Regions from separate parts of the Burkholderia sp. IDO3 genome, predicted to be linked through region 1. Evidence: predicted binding sites of a transcription regulator. Region 1 holds the regulator's gene; each other region holds the start of a gene.
The links. Region 1 encodes HrcA, which represses chaperone genes, less so after heat shock. Its sites were predicted from a motif close to TTAGCACTCNNNNNNNNNGAGTGCTAA; they were not measured.
Positions count from the first base shown of each region.

Region 1 (3,536 bases):
TCCTGTAATTCATGTCAGCCTCCGCCGGGCCGCCCACTCGCGGCGTAGCGAACGCCGTGCGAGCCGCGGCCGAGCCGTCATTTCAGTTCACCGCCTCGGGTTGCGCCGCCTTCACGGGCCAGCCCCGCAGATTCTCGGCGACGATCTCGCCGATCGCGCCGATCCACGCGGGCGCGCCGTTCAGGCACGGAATCCGGTGAAACGCCTGGCCGCCGCCCGCGATGAACTCGTCGCGCACTTCCATTCCGATCTCCTCGATCGTCTCCAGGCAATCGGCCGTGAAACCGGGACAGAACACATCGACCCGCCGCACGCCGGCCTCGCCAAGCTCGCGCAGCGTCGGCGCCGTGTACGGCTGCAGCCATTCGGCCTTGCCGAAGCGCGACTGGAAGGTTACGCGGCATTCGAGCGTCGACAGTCCGAGCGCGGCCATCAGCAGCGCGCCCGTCTGCTGGCACTGGTCGTGATAGGGATCGCCGAGGTCGAGCGTGCGCTTCGGCACGCCGTGAAAGCTCAGCACGAGCTTGTCGCCGGCCGCGAAATCGGGCCGGCCGTGCTGCGCCCAATACTGGCGCACCTGCTCGGCCAGCGCGTGGATATAGGCCGGATGGTCGGCGTAATGCCGCACCGTGCGCACTTCCGGCTGGTTGCGCATCCGCGCGAGCGCCGCGAACGCGGCATCGAACGCCGTCGCGGTGGTGGACGCGGAGTATTGCGGATACATCGGCATCAGCAGCACGCGCTCGACGCCCGCCCGCTTGAACTGCGCGAGCGCGTGCGCAATGTTCGGGCTGCCGTAGCGCATCGCGTAGTCGAGCTTCACCTGATAGCCGTTCGATGCGAGCAGGTGCCGCACGCCTTCGGCCTGGCGCTCGGTGTACACGCGCAGCGGCGAGCCTTCGGGCATCCAGACGGCCGCGTATTTCTTCGCGGACGCGCGCCCGCGCAGCGGCAGGATCAGCGTGCGCAGCAGCACCTGCCAGACGGCCTGCGGGATTTCGACGACACGCGGATCCGACAGGAATTCGGCCAGATAGCGCCGCACCGCGCGCGGCGTCGGGGCGTCGGGCGTGCCGAGGTTGATCAGCAGCACGCCGATGCGATGGGCGGCCGCGGTACTCGAAGGCGGCTCAAGATCGAAACGCATGGGCAGGAACGTGCTCGGGGCACGCAGTCGAACGGCCCTCAATTATAGCGGGCCGCCTCGCTCCGGTCGGCTGGCCGTTCGGCCGACTGGCGGCGCGCACGGCGCCGCGGCACGATTGCGGAACGGTATCGGCGCCGGTTACTGCTGGCTCAGCGTGAGCGACAGCAGGCGCGCGGTGATGTCGACGATCGGGATCACGCGGTTGTACGCCATGCGGGTCGGCCCGATCACGCCGAGCGTGCCGACGATCTGGCCGTTCACCTCGTAAGGCGCGGTGACGACGCTCATTTCCTCGATCGGCACGAGCGTCGATTCGCCGCCGATGAAAATCTGCACGCCCTGGGCGTGGCTCGACACGTCGAGCAGTTGCAGGAGGCCCGTCTTTTGGTCGAAAACGTCGAACAGCTTGCGCAGCCGCGCCATGTCGGACGACAGGTCCGCCACTTCGAGCAGGTTGCGCTCGCCGGAAATGAGCACGGTGTCCTCGGTGTCGGGCACCTCGGTGCTGGCCGTCACGGCCGCATGCATCAGCGTGGTCATGTCGCCGCGCAACTGGTCGATCTCGTCGCGCAGGCGGCGGCGCACCTCGTCGAACGACAGGCCGGCAAAGTGCGCGTTGATGTAATTCGACGCCTCGGTGAGCTGCGACGGCGAATAATCGCGCGGCGTCGCGAGCATCCGGTTCTGCACGTCGCCCTCGGGGGTGACGATGATCAGCAGGATGCGCTTGTCCGACAGGCGCATGAACTCGATCTGCTTGAACACGTGGCTGCGGCGCGGTGTCAGCACGACACCCGCGAACTGCGACAGGTTCGACAGCACGCTCGCCGCGGCCGCCACCACCCGCTGCTGCGGCTCGCCGGCCTGCAGCGTGTTCTGCACCTGGCGCGCCACGGCCTCGGCGTCGATCGGCGCCTCGACCGTCAGCATCGTGTCGACGAACAGCCGGTAGCCGCGTGGCGTCGGCACGCGGCCGGCCGACGTGTGCGGGCTCGACACGAGGCCGAGCTCCTCCAGGTCGGACATCACGTTGCGGATCGTTGCCGGGCTCAGCTCGAGCCCGGAGTAACGGGACAACGTACGCGAGCCGACCGGCTGACCGTCGGCGATATACCGTTCGATCAGGGTTTTCAGGAGGGTTCGTGCGCGAGGATCTAGCATGGTGGAAAATTTTAGCGCAACCGCGCGACCACGGCGAGTGGCCGCGGCCTGCGTCGGGCGGGCTGGCCGATCCGGCCCCGCCGGCGCACAGCCGGTTCTTTTCGTCAACGAGCTATGGTGTAATGCCGGCATGAAAACCGGTAATCAGTTCAACACTGTCGCGCTCGTCGGCCGCAGCAACACGCCCGGCATCGCCGAGCCGCTCGCCACGCTGGCTGGCTGCATCGCGAAGCTGGGCTTCGAGGTCGTCTTCGAAGGCGAAACCGCGCGCGAAATCGGCATCACCGGCTATCCGGCGCTCACCCCGGCCGAAATCGGGGCGCGCGCCGACGTGGCGGTCGTGCTGGGCGGCGACGGCACGATGCTCGGCATCGGCCGCCAGCTCGCGCCGTACAAGACGCCGTTGATCGGGATCAACCACGGGCGGCTCGGCTTCATCACGGACATCGCGGCTGCCGACATGCAGGCGCTCGTTCCGGTGATCCTGTCGGGCAAGTTCGAGCGCGAGGAACGCTCGCTGCTCGAAGCGCGGATCATGCGCGACGGCGAACCGATCTACCATGCGATCGCGTTCAACGACGTCGTCGTGAACCGCAGCGGCTTCTCCGGGATGGTCGAGCTGCGCGCGTCGGTCGACGGCCGGTACATGTACAACCAGCGCTCGGACGGCCTGATCGTCGCGACGCCGACCGGCTCGACCGCCTACGCGCTGTCGTCGGCCGGCCCGATCCTGCATCCGCAACTCCAGGGCATCGTGCTCGTGCCGATCGCGCCGCACGCGCTGTCGAACCGGCCGATCGTGCTGCCCGACGATTCGAAGATCGCGATCCAGATCGTCGGCGGCCGCGACGTCAACGTGAACTTCGACATGCAGTCGTTTACCGCGCTCGAACTGAACGACACGATCGAAGTGCGCCGCTCGAAGCACACGGTGCCGTTCCTGCACCCGATCGGCTACAGCTACTACGCGACGCTGCGCAAGAAGCTGCACTGGAACGAACACGCATCGAACGAAGACGACAAGGCGTCCTGACGCACCCACGCCCGACACCATGCTCCGCCACCTCTCGATTCGCGACTTCGTCATCGTCGCCGCGCTCGATCTCGAATTCGACAGCGGCTTTACCGTCTTTTCCGGCGAAACCGGCGCCGGCAAATCGATCCTGATCGACGCCCTTGCGCTCGCACTCGGCGAACGCGCCGACGCGAGCGTCGTGCGCGCCGGCTG
Region 1 is NZ_CP028963.1:729,557-733,092, reverse strand. It holds gene DCN14_RS17900 (RNA-binding S4 domain-containing protein) at 1-13, opposite strand, end outside; gene hemH (ferrochelatase) at 83-1,147, opposite strand; gene hrcA (heat-inducible transcriptional repressor HrcA) at 1,286-2,308, opposite strand; gene DCN14_RS17885 (NAD kinase) at 2,439-3,341, shown strand; gene recN (DNA repair protein RecN) at 3,361-3,536, shown strand, end outside.

Region 2 (3,536 bases), on a different replicon from region 1:
CGAATACGCGATGCCGACATGCGACGCGAGTGCGTCGAGCCCCGACGGCCGGCCATGACGATCGAGATACGCGCGCGATGCGCAGATGCCCATGCGCTGTACGCCGAGCTTTCGGCCGACCAGCGCGCTGGTGTCGGCCAGCGCGCCGATCCGCACTGCGACGTCGAAGCCGTCGTTGACGAGATCGGCGACGCGATCGCTGAACGACACGTCGACTTCAAGCCGCGGATAACGCTCGACGAGACGCCGCACGACGGGCGCCACGCATTGCCGGCCGAACAGCACGGGCACGCTGATCCGCACGCGCCCGGTCGGCTCGCGCCGGCCCGCGTCGAGCGCGGCCTCCGTCTCGCCGAGTTCGGCCAGCAGCCGCCGGCACTGCTCGTAATAGACGAGCCCTTCGTCGGTCAGGCCGAGCCGGCGCGTCGTGCGCTGCAGGAGCCGCGCGCCGAGACGCTGTTCGAGTCGCGCGATGATCTTCGCGACGGCCGAACGCGTCATGCCGAGGCGCAGCGCCGCCGCCGCGAAGCTGCCCGACTCCACGACGTCGACAAATTCGGCGACGCCTCTCAACCGCTCGTCCATGGAATTCCGCTCCGGTGAGGTGACAGGTTTGTGTCCACACTGGCGACAATCGTTGGCCGAATTCTCGCCAATGCGTCCCCTCGCGCAACACTATGATAGTCCGGTCTATCTCGAAAAAGGAGTCGACATGCATGCATGGCAAGTCAAACCGGGCGACGGCGTTGCCGGGCTCCGGCGCATCGACGCGACGCTTCGTCCGGTCGGCCCGACCGACGTCGTCGTGAAGATCCACGCGGCCGCGCTGAACTATCGCGACCTGATGTTCGCGCGCGGCGACTATCTCGGCATCGGCACCGATGCGCTGATACCGGTCGCCGACGGCGCCGGGGAAGTCGTCGAAACCGGCCGCGACGTGACGCGGTTCAAACCGGGCGATCGCGTGATCAACACCTATTTCCCGCACTGGATCGACGGGCCGCCCACGCAGCAGAAAGTCTCGGGGTCGCCCGGCTCGCATTTCGACGGCGTGCTCGCCGAACGCTTCGTCTCCGACGAAACCGCGCTGGTCGCGATTCCCGCGCATCTCGACTACGAAGAAGCCGCGACGCTGTCGTGCGCGGGCATCACCGCGTGGAATGCGCTGTTCGTCGACGGCGGCCTGGGACCGGGCGCAACCGTCGTGCTGCTCGGCACGGGCGGCGTATCGATCGTTGCGCTGCAGCTCGCCCATGCGGCCGGACTGCGCACGATCGTGACCTCGTCTAGCGATGCAAAGCTCGAACGCGCCCGCGCACTGGGTGCGGACGCAACGATCAACTATCGCGCAGCTCCCGAATGGCAACATGAAGTGCTGCGGCTCACCGGCGGCGCGGGCGCGGATCTCGTCGTCGAAGTCGGCGGACGCGATACGCTGCCGCGCTCGATCGCCGCGACGAAGATCGGCGGCATCGTGTCGATCATCGGCGGCCTCAGCAGCTTCGGCGGCCCGGCGCTCGATCTGCTGTCGCTGATCGGCGGCGTCCGGCAACTGCACGGCTTCATGGTCGGCAGCCGCGCGATGCTCGACGACGTCGTGCGGCTGGTCGACGCGCAGCGGATCAAGCCGGTGGTCGATCGCGTGTTCGGCTTCGACGAAGCGCCGCAGGCCTACGCGTACCTGCAGTCGGGGCAGCATTTCGGGAAAGTCGTGATTCGCGTCGCCTCGTAACGAAAGAAGGCGGCTCGGGCCGCCTTCTCTCCCTCCGCCGTTCAACCGCCCCGCCTCGTTCCCCCGTCCATAGCGCATTCGCGCAAATGCTTTTCCGAATCCGTTATTGGATCGCGCCGCCGCGCGTTTTTATACTCGTCAGCACTCTCTGATGAAGAGTGCCAACCAATTTCGACGCAACAGAACAGGACGGAAAGATGAGCCTACGCCCCTTGCACGACCGGGTCATCGTGAAACGACTCGACCAGGAAACCACCACCGCCTCGGGCATCGTGATCCCCGACAGCGCCGCTGAAAAACCCGACCAGGGCGAAGTGATCGCCGTCGGCCCCGGCCGCAAGGACGCGGACGGCCAGCGCATCGTGCCCGACCTGCAGGTCGGCGAACGCGTGCTGTTCGGCAAGTACGCGGGTCAGGCCGTCAAGGTCGACGGCACCGAATTCCTGGTGCTGCGCGAAGAAGACATCGTCGCGGTCGTCAATCAATAACGGAGTGCAATCATGGCAGCGAAGGAAATCATTTTCAGCGACGTCGCCCGTGCGAAGCTGACCGAAGGCGTCAACATTCTCGCGAACGCGGTGAAGGTCACGCTCGGGCCGAAGGGCCGCAACGTCGTGCTCGAACGCAGCTTCGGCGCCCCCGTCGTCACGAAGGACGGCGTGTCGGTCGCGAAGGAAATCGAACTCGCGGACAAGTTGCAGAACATCGGCGCGCAACTCGTGAAGGAAGTCGCGTCGCGCACCAGCGATGCCGCCGGCGACGGCACGACGACGGCCACCGTGCTTGCGCAGGCGATCGTGCGCGAAGGCCAGAAATACGTCGCGGCCGGGCTCAATCCGCTCGACCTGAAGCGCGGGATCGACAAGGCGGTTGCAGCGGCCGTCGACGCGCTGAAAAAGATCAGCAAGCCGACCACCACCAGCAAGGAAATCGCGCAGGTCGCGACGATCTCCGCGAACGGCGAGGAATCGATCGGCCAGCGCATCGCCGAAGCGATCGACCGCGTCGGCAAGGAAGGCGTGATCACCGTCGAGGACGGCAAATCGCTCGCCGACGAACTCGACGTCGTCGAAGGATTGCAGTTCGATCGCGGCTATCTGTCGCCGTACTTCATCAACAATCCCGACAAGCAGATCGCCGAGCTCGAGAACCCGTACATCCTGCTGCACGACAAGAAGGTCTCGAACATCCGCGACCTGCTGCCGGTGCTCGAACAGGTCGCGAAGTCGGGCCGTCCGCTGCTGATCATCGCGGAAGACGTCGAAGGCGAAGCGCTCGCGACGCTGGTCGTGAACAACATTCGCGGCATCCTGAAGACGGTCGCGGTCAAGGCGCCGGGCTTCGGCGATCGCCGCAAGGCGCTGCTCGAGGACATCGCGATCCTGACCGGCGGGCAAGTCGTCGCCGAGGAAACGGGCCTCACGCTCGAGAAGGCGACGCTCGCCGAACTCGGCCAGGCGAAGCGCATCGAAGTGGGCAAGGAAAACACGACGGTGATCGACGGCGCGGGCGACGCGAAGAACATCGAGGCGCGCGTGAAGCAGATTCGCGTGCAGATCGAAGAGGCGACGTCCGACTACGACCGCGAAAAGCTGCAGGAACGCGTCGCGAAACTCGCGGGCGGCGTCGCGGTCATCAAGGTTGGCGGTGCGACCGAGATCGAAGTCAAGGAGAAGAAGGATCGCGTCGACGACGCGCTGCATGCGACGCGCGCGGCCGTCGAGGAAGGCATCGTGCCGGGCGGCGGCGTCGCGCTGATCCGCGTGCGGCAGGCGATCCGCGAGCTGAAGGGCACGAACGCCGA
Region 2 is NZ_CP028962.1:543,956-547,491, reverse strand. It holds gene DCN14_RS02675 (LysR substrate-binding domain-containing protein) at 1-585, opposite strand, end outside; gene DCN14_RS02670 (NAD(P)-dependent alcohol dehydrogenase) at 713-1,732, shown strand; gene groES (co-chaperone GroES) at 1,930-2,220, shown strand; gene groL (chaperonin GroEL) at 2,233-3,536, shown strand, end outside.
Region 2: the regulator HrcA is predicted to act here: its motif matches at 1,871-1,897, upstream of groES (co-chaperone GroES).

Region 3 (3,536 bases), 140 kb from region 1:
TGTTGCGCAGCGGCTGGGTCGCATCGTTCGGGTTCTGGCCGGCGCCGGCATTGAACGTGTACTGCGCATCGGCCTGGATCACCCACCACGGGTTCACCTGATACTGGTAGGTGGCCTCGATGGCCGTTTCGCGGGTGCGCACGCCATACGGGCCGGCCGCGGCCATCTGTGCGGCCTGGTCGAGATCCGTCACGTGGCTGCCGACCTGGATGTATGTGACGGCGAGGCCGACGCTGTCGTTGTCGCGGCCGTCGAACGGCCCTTTCAGCACGATGCCCGCGTTGGCCGAGAAGCTCACGAGGTTGCGGTCGCCCGGCGCGCCCATCACGCGTGCGAACACGCCGAGGCTCTTCGCGCCGGTCGGGTCCGGGCGCCAGATCATCTGGTCGGCCACCGCGTAGAAGCTGTAGTCGCCGTGATGCTGCTGCGCGATGCCGTTCGATGCGGTGCTCGCGAGCGACAGCCCGTCGGTGCCGACGTTCTGATCGGCGAAGCGGCCGTTGTGATACCAGACGCCGATCTTGTAGGTGCCCGGCAGCCCGTTCGACTGGCCGGTGTCCATCTCGCCGTCGGCCGGCTGGTTCAGCGCGTACTGCAGCTCGCCGATATAGAGCGTGCCGTTGTGCAGGTTGAAGTTCGTGCCGCTCAGGTTGTTCGGGTTGTTGCCGAGCGGATCGCCGTCGAACACGCCCGCGAGTGCGGTGAGCTTCGGCGTGATCTGGCCGCGCACGCGCACGCCCAGGCCCGCGAGCGGATACGCGGGGCCGCCGTTCGGCAGATCGTACGACGGCAGCGCGGGCCAGCCGAACATCGTGTTGACGAACGTGTTCGCGTACGTGCTGACCATGAATTCCTGGTCGAGGCTCTGCTGACCGATCTTCACGTCGACGCGCTTGTCGAGGAACGACTGCTGGTACCACAGCTCCCAGAGGCGCGTCGTGTCCTGCGCCTCGATGCCGCTCGCGGTGTTGAGCGTGCCGAGGTTGCGCGCGCTCAGGTTGGTGCCGTGGATCTGCAGCGCGCTGACGTTGAAGGTGCCGCCGGGCAGGCCGATCGCCTTCTGCGTGTCGACCGTCAACGTGGCCGTCGTGAGCCCGTCGTACGCGCCGCCGCGATTCAGGCCGCCGCGCAGGTTCGCGAGGTATTCGCTGGTTTCGGTGATCTGCAGCGTCGCGCCGTACTTGCCGAGCCACGGGCGGATGCCGCCCATGTCGCCGAGCAGGTTCTGGCGGGTCCAGATGCCGGTCCACATGTTGGTCGGCTGGGCCTGGATCGAGAGGTCGGCTTCGGGCGCTTCGGGCTGCGCATCGACCGGCGTGTCCGCATAGGCGCCGGCGCAGGCGAACGTCGCTCCGGCGACGAGAACCGCGCAGGCGGCGGGGCGCATCCGGGCGCGGAGGCGGTCTCCATGGCGCGACGCAAAGGTCATATCGAATCCCTGGCTCTAATTAGTGTGGAGTCCTGCTTGTCGGTCGCTGTCCGGACGCTCGGCACCTGTCGGTCGGAGCACGAAAACGAACGCAACGCGGCGCATCGTAGGAGTGTCAAATGAGAAAGTCAATGTAAACGAGAATGATTCTCATCTAAATTACTGAATGTAATGGGAGGCCTTACGGATGGGGCTTCGCGCGTGTTTAGCAACGCGCTAAACCGTAAATATCGGCGTAATGCAATTGATTGGTTCGATGCGGGCCGATGTCGCGGCGAGGAGGGGGCGCGACGGGCCGGCGGCGGGCGCGAGCGAGGGCGTTGCAGTGGACGGAATCGGCGTCCGTGCAGGCTTTGCGACGCGATGTCGCCGGACGCAGGAACTCCGTGCTTACCCGGTGTCCAAACGGGGCTGAACGACTTTCGGGGCGAGCCGCGCGCGCCGATCAGGCCGGTTCGGGTTTCCCATGTTTTTGTTTTAAAAGGGGTTTTCGTTGTGGTTGCGTGCTTTTCCGCCTGCTTTGCCGCGCCGAAAATTCGTTCGGCCTCCCTTCTTGAATTTGTCAAAACCCGTCCATATAATTAGCACTCGCTGCACGAGAGTGCTAACAATTCTCTGCCGGGCGATCCGCCGGGCAGATTCCCTAAGCGTTCTTCAATCTCAGTCAAGAGAGGAGTGAATATGAACCTTCGTCCTTTGCACGATCGCGTGATCGTCAAGCGCCTGGATCAGGAAACCAAGACCGCCTCGGGCATCGTGATCCCCGAAGCTGCTGCTGAAAAGCCGGATCAAGGCGAGATCCTCGCGGTCGGCCCGGGCAAGCGCGACGACAAGGGCGCACCGATCGCGCTCGACGTGAAGGTCGGCGATCGCGTCCTGTTCGGCAAGTACGCTGGTCAGACCGTGAAGGTCGACGGCCAGGAGCTGCTGGTCATGCGCGAAGAAGACATCATGGCCGTGGTCAACGCGAAGTAAGCGTCCACTGACGGTACATATTCCCAAGAATTCAAGGAGTTAGAAGATGGCAGCTAAAGACGTCGTATTCGGCGATTCCGCCCGTTCGAAGATGGTCGAAGGCGTGAACATTCTCGCCAACGCAGTCAAGGTCACGCTGGGTCCGAAGGGCCGCAACGTCGTGCTCGAGCGCAGCTTCGGCGGCCCGACGGTCACCAAGGACGGTGTGTCGGTCGCGAAGGAAATCGAGCTGAAGGACAAGCTCCAGAACATGGGCGCGCAAATGGTCAAGGAAGTGGCTTCCAAGACCAGCGACAACGCAGGCGACGGCACGACGACGGCAACCGTCCTCGCGCAATCGATCGTTCGCGAAGGCATGAAGTACGTCGCATCGGGCATGAACCCGATGGACCTGAAGCGCGGCATCGACAAGGCAGTCGCAGCGGCTGTCGAAGAGCTGAAGAAGATCAGCAAGCCGTGCACGACCAACAAGGAAATCGCACAGGTCGGCTCGATCTCGGCGAACAGCGACTCGTCGATCGGCGATCGCATCGCTGAAGCGATGGACAAGGTCGGCAAGGAAGGCGTGATCACCGTCGAAGACGGCAAGTCGCTCGCCGACGAACTCGACGTCGTCGAAGGCATGCAGTTCGACCGCGGCTACCTGTCGCCGTACTTCATCAACAACCCGGACAAGCAAGTCGCCGTCCTCGACAACCCGTTCGTGCTGCTGCACGACAAGAAGGTGTCGAACATCCGTGATCTGCTGCCGGTGCTCGAGCAAGTCGCGAAGGCTGGCCGTCCGCTGCTGATCATCGCCGAAGACGTCGAAGGCGAAGCGCTCGCAACGCTGGTCGTCAACAACATCCGCGGCATCCTGAAGACCGTTGCGGTCAAGGCGCCGGGCTTCGGCGATCGCCGCAAGGCCATGCTGGAAGACATCGCGATCCTGACCGGCGGTCAAGTCGTCGCGGAAGAAACCGGCCTGACGCTCGAGAAGGCAACGCTGGCAGAACTGGGCCAGGCGAAGCGCATCGAAGTGGGCAAGGAAAACACGACGATCATCGACGGCGCAGGCGAAGCCGTGAACATCGAAGCGCGCGTCAAGCAAGTTCGCACGCAAATCGAAGAAGCGACGTCGGACTACGACCGT
Region 3 is NZ_CP028963.1:872,712-876,247, forward strand. It holds gene DCN14_RS18520 (carbohydrate porin) at 1-1,387, opposite strand, end outside; gene DCN14_RS18525 (co-chaperone GroES) at 2,111-2,404, shown strand; gene groL (chaperonin GroEL) at 2,451-3,536, shown strand, end outside.
Region 3: the regulator HrcA is predicted to act here: its motif matches at 2,011-2,037, upstream of DCN14_RS18525 (co-chaperone GroES).

Region 4 (3,536 bases), 1.1 Mb from region 1:
GTTTTGGGGCGACTTTACGTCGGATTTATGGCGGCGGTGGAGCTGTTATTAATCCTTTTGCGCCGACATGCCGATTTTAAAATGCCGGCTTTCCGATGCCGAGTGCTGCGCTGCGGCAGACCGTCGCTAATTGCGGGTAAAAACTTGAGTTAGATCAAGGTTATGCGGAAGGGGGCGCAAGCCGCCCAATACCCGATCAATAAGGTCGATTAATAAGCGCGGCGGCCGGCGGACAAACAGGCGAAAAAAAACCGCTGCCGGTGGGGCAGCGGTTTTGGGTGAAGCGCTCTGAATCGCCGGGCTTTACGCGTATTCGGCGAGTGCGGTGCGCATCTTTTTCATTGCGCTCGCTTCGATCTGGCGGATGCGTTCCGCGGATACGCCGAATTCGGCGGCGAGATCGTGCAGCGTCGAGCCGCCCGAGCCGTCGTCGTCGACGTTCAGCCAGCGTGCCTCGATGATCCTGCGGCTGCGCGCGTCGAGCGCGTCGAGCGCCTGCGAGATGCCGTCCGTCTGCAGCATGTCGCGCTGACGCGCGGCCAGCACGGCGGTCGGCTCGTTGTGCGAATCGGCCAGATAGGCGATCGGCGCGTACGACTCCTCGCCGTCCTCGACTTGCCCTTCGAGCGCGATGTCGCCGCCCGACAGGCGCGTTTCCATCTCGGTCACGTCTTCGCGCTTGACGTTGAGCTCCTGCGCGAGGCCGTCGATTTCCTCGGGCGTCATCGCCTGCATGCTCTTCTTGTGGCTGCGCAGGTTGAAGAACAGCTTGCGCTGCGCCTTCGTCGTCGCGACCTTCACCATCCGCCAGTTGCGCAGGATGTACTCGTGGATCTCGGCCTTGATCCAGTGGATCGCGTACGACACCAGGCGCACGTTTTGCGCCGGGTCGAAGCGCTTCACGGCCTTCATCAGGCCGATGTTGCCTTCCTGGATCAGGTCGCCGTGCGGCAGCCCGTAGCCGAGATAGTTACGGGCGATCGACACGACGAGCCGCAGGTGCGACAGCACCAGGCGGCGCGCCGAGTCGAGGTTGTTGTTGTCGCGGAATTCGGTTGCGTACTGGCGTTCTTCCTCGGCGGTCAGCAGCGGGATGCGGTTGACGGCCTGGATATACGCGTCGATGTTGCCAAGCTGGCCCGACAACATCGATTGAGTTGCGAGCGCCAGCGAGCCTGCCGATTCGGCCTTGGCCGGCGTCGGGCTCAGGGTATTCGGAAGGGTCAAAGCGTGGCTCACTAAAAAACTCCTTTGGAATCAGGGACAAACCCCTGGTCTCGGATGAGACTCCGGGGCCAATCTTAGCACTCCCGCAATCCGAGTGCTAATTCCTTAGAGCGCACGTGGGCATCGGAGTTCCCGGTTTTTCTATCGGGTTAGTCGAATCGATAGTCTAAAGTGCGACCCGGATGAAGCGGCGAAGTTCCGTAAGCCGTTGTTTTCGATGGGAATCAGTAGACGATTTCGATTTTTGTAGTTTTAGAAGCAAACCATTTCGCTTCGTGATGCCGATCCGGAAAGTCCTTTACCATACCATTCAGTTCGCTCGAGTCCGGCCGCTGCGGCAGGCTCCATTCAACCCAAAAAGTTGGAGTGTCAGATGAACAATAAAAAGAATCGCCGGCCCCGCAGCCGGCTTGCGCTGCATGCGATGCTCGCTGCGTCATTGCTTGGCGGATCGACGGCAGCATTCGCGGATCGGTGGGGGATCCAGGCGGGCGGCGGGTTTTCCGACCGTCACGGGATCGACAAGGGCGATCTCGGCGTGGTTTGGGATCCGGGCTGGAACTGGTGGGAAATCGGCGGCTGGCATTTCGCGTTCGCGGTCGAGGGGCACGTGGGCTACTGGCACACGGGCGGCAACGTCCACAGCAGCATCGGCGAATTCGGCGTGACGCCGATGTTCCGTTTCATCAAGAGCGCAGGGGACATTCGGCCGTACATCGAGGCCGGCGGCGGCATCCGGCTGCTGACGCATCCGACGATCTCGAACAATTTCTCGGTGTCGACCGCGTTCCAGTTCGCGCCGACCGCAGGGGTGGGCGTGCAGTTCGGCCAACGGCAACAGTATCAGGTCGGCTACCGTTTCGAACATGTGTCTAACGCGGGTATCAAAGAGCCGAATCCTGGTATAAATTTCCACCAGTTCTACGTGCAGTACAACTTCTGATCCGTACTACGCCCGCATGGCGGGCGCGTTGCCGAGGAGTCAGGCGATGGCGAAGGTGGTCGATGCGATCCGCGCGCTCGAGCGCGATCGGTTCCGGGCGATGGTGGACGGGGACGGCGAAGCGCTCGCTGCGCAATTGTCGGACAAGGTGTTCTTCGTGCACACCAACGGCAAGCGCGAAACCAAGCAGCAGTTCATCGACGCCATCGTCGCCGGCCGCCGCCGCTATCGCCAGATCGAAATCCAGTCGCAGGATCTGCTGCCGGTCGGCGACGCAACCTGCGTCGTCACGGGGCGCGCGTTGATCGAGATGGAAACGAACAACGGCGGGCTCGTGTTCCCGATCGCCTACACCGCCGTCCACACCCACGAGCAGGGCCACTGGCGCCTGCTGGCGTGGCAGGCGACGCGGTGTGCGACCGAGACGTGAGCGCGGGTAGCGCCCGTTTTCATGTCCCGACCGAAGCGGCCTTCTGGGCCGCTTTTTGCTGGCCCGTGCGGCGCGGATCGCGCGGCGCACGGGCGGTCACACACCGCTCGCTGACGTTCAAACCTTGAAGCGAAGCCCGGCAGTCAGGCTGCCGCGCGGCGGTCGGCGCATTGCCACGCCGAGCGGTTGATCGCGCTCGCGACCGCGTCGAGCGCGGCGCTTGCCGCATCGGCGTGCAGCCCGACGCCATGCCGCAGCGGCGCATCACCGACCCGGCAGCCGACCGATACCGCGATCCGTCCGTCCGTCGCGCGTGCGTGCTCGCACGACGCGACGTCGATCGTCACGCCGGCCGCCGCTGCGAACGCCGCGGCCGCGCGCTGCGCGGCGTCCTCGGCCGTCGCGTCGGCCGGCGGCGCGCCCGCGATCTCGTGGTTCTGCCAGCGTGCGCCGTTGCCGTGGCGCGCGGCCGGGCCATCCGTCTCGAAGAATTCGCGTGCGAACAGCGCGCAGATCGCGTCGCCCGTTACTTCCTCGCCGGATGCGTCGGCGAGCGTCTGCACCGCGGCGCTGAACTCGATCTGCACGCGGCGCGTGGGCGTGAAGCCCATCCCGCGTTCGAGCAGGAACGTCGCCCCGCCCTTGCCGGACTGGCTGTTGACGCGAATCACCGCGTCGTAGCTGCGGCCGAGGTCGGCCGGGTCGATCGGCAGATACGGGACTTCCCACACCGCGTCGGGGCGCTGCTGCGCGAAGCCCTTGCGGATCGCGTCCTGATGCGAGCCCGAGAACGCGGTGAACACGAGGTCGCCCGCATACGGGTGGCGCGGATGCACGGGAATCTGGTTGCAGCGCTCGACCACGCGGCGCACCGCGTCGATGTCGGAGAAGTCGAGGCCCGGGTCGATGCCCTGTGTGTAGAGGTTCAGCGCGAGC
Region 4 is NZ_CP028963.1:3,191,392-3,194,927, reverse strand. It holds gene rpoH (RNA polymerase sigma factor RpoH) at 304-1,239, opposite strand; gene DCN14_RS29660 (acyloxyacyl hydrolase) at 1,601-2,170, shown strand; gene DCN14_RS29655 (nuclear transport factor 2 family protein) at 2,217-2,600, shown strand; gene leuA (2-isopropylmalate synthase) at 2,744-3,536, opposite strand, start outside.
Region 4: the regulator HrcA is predicted to act here: its motif matches at 1,302-1,328, upstream of rpoH (RNA polymerase sigma factor RpoH).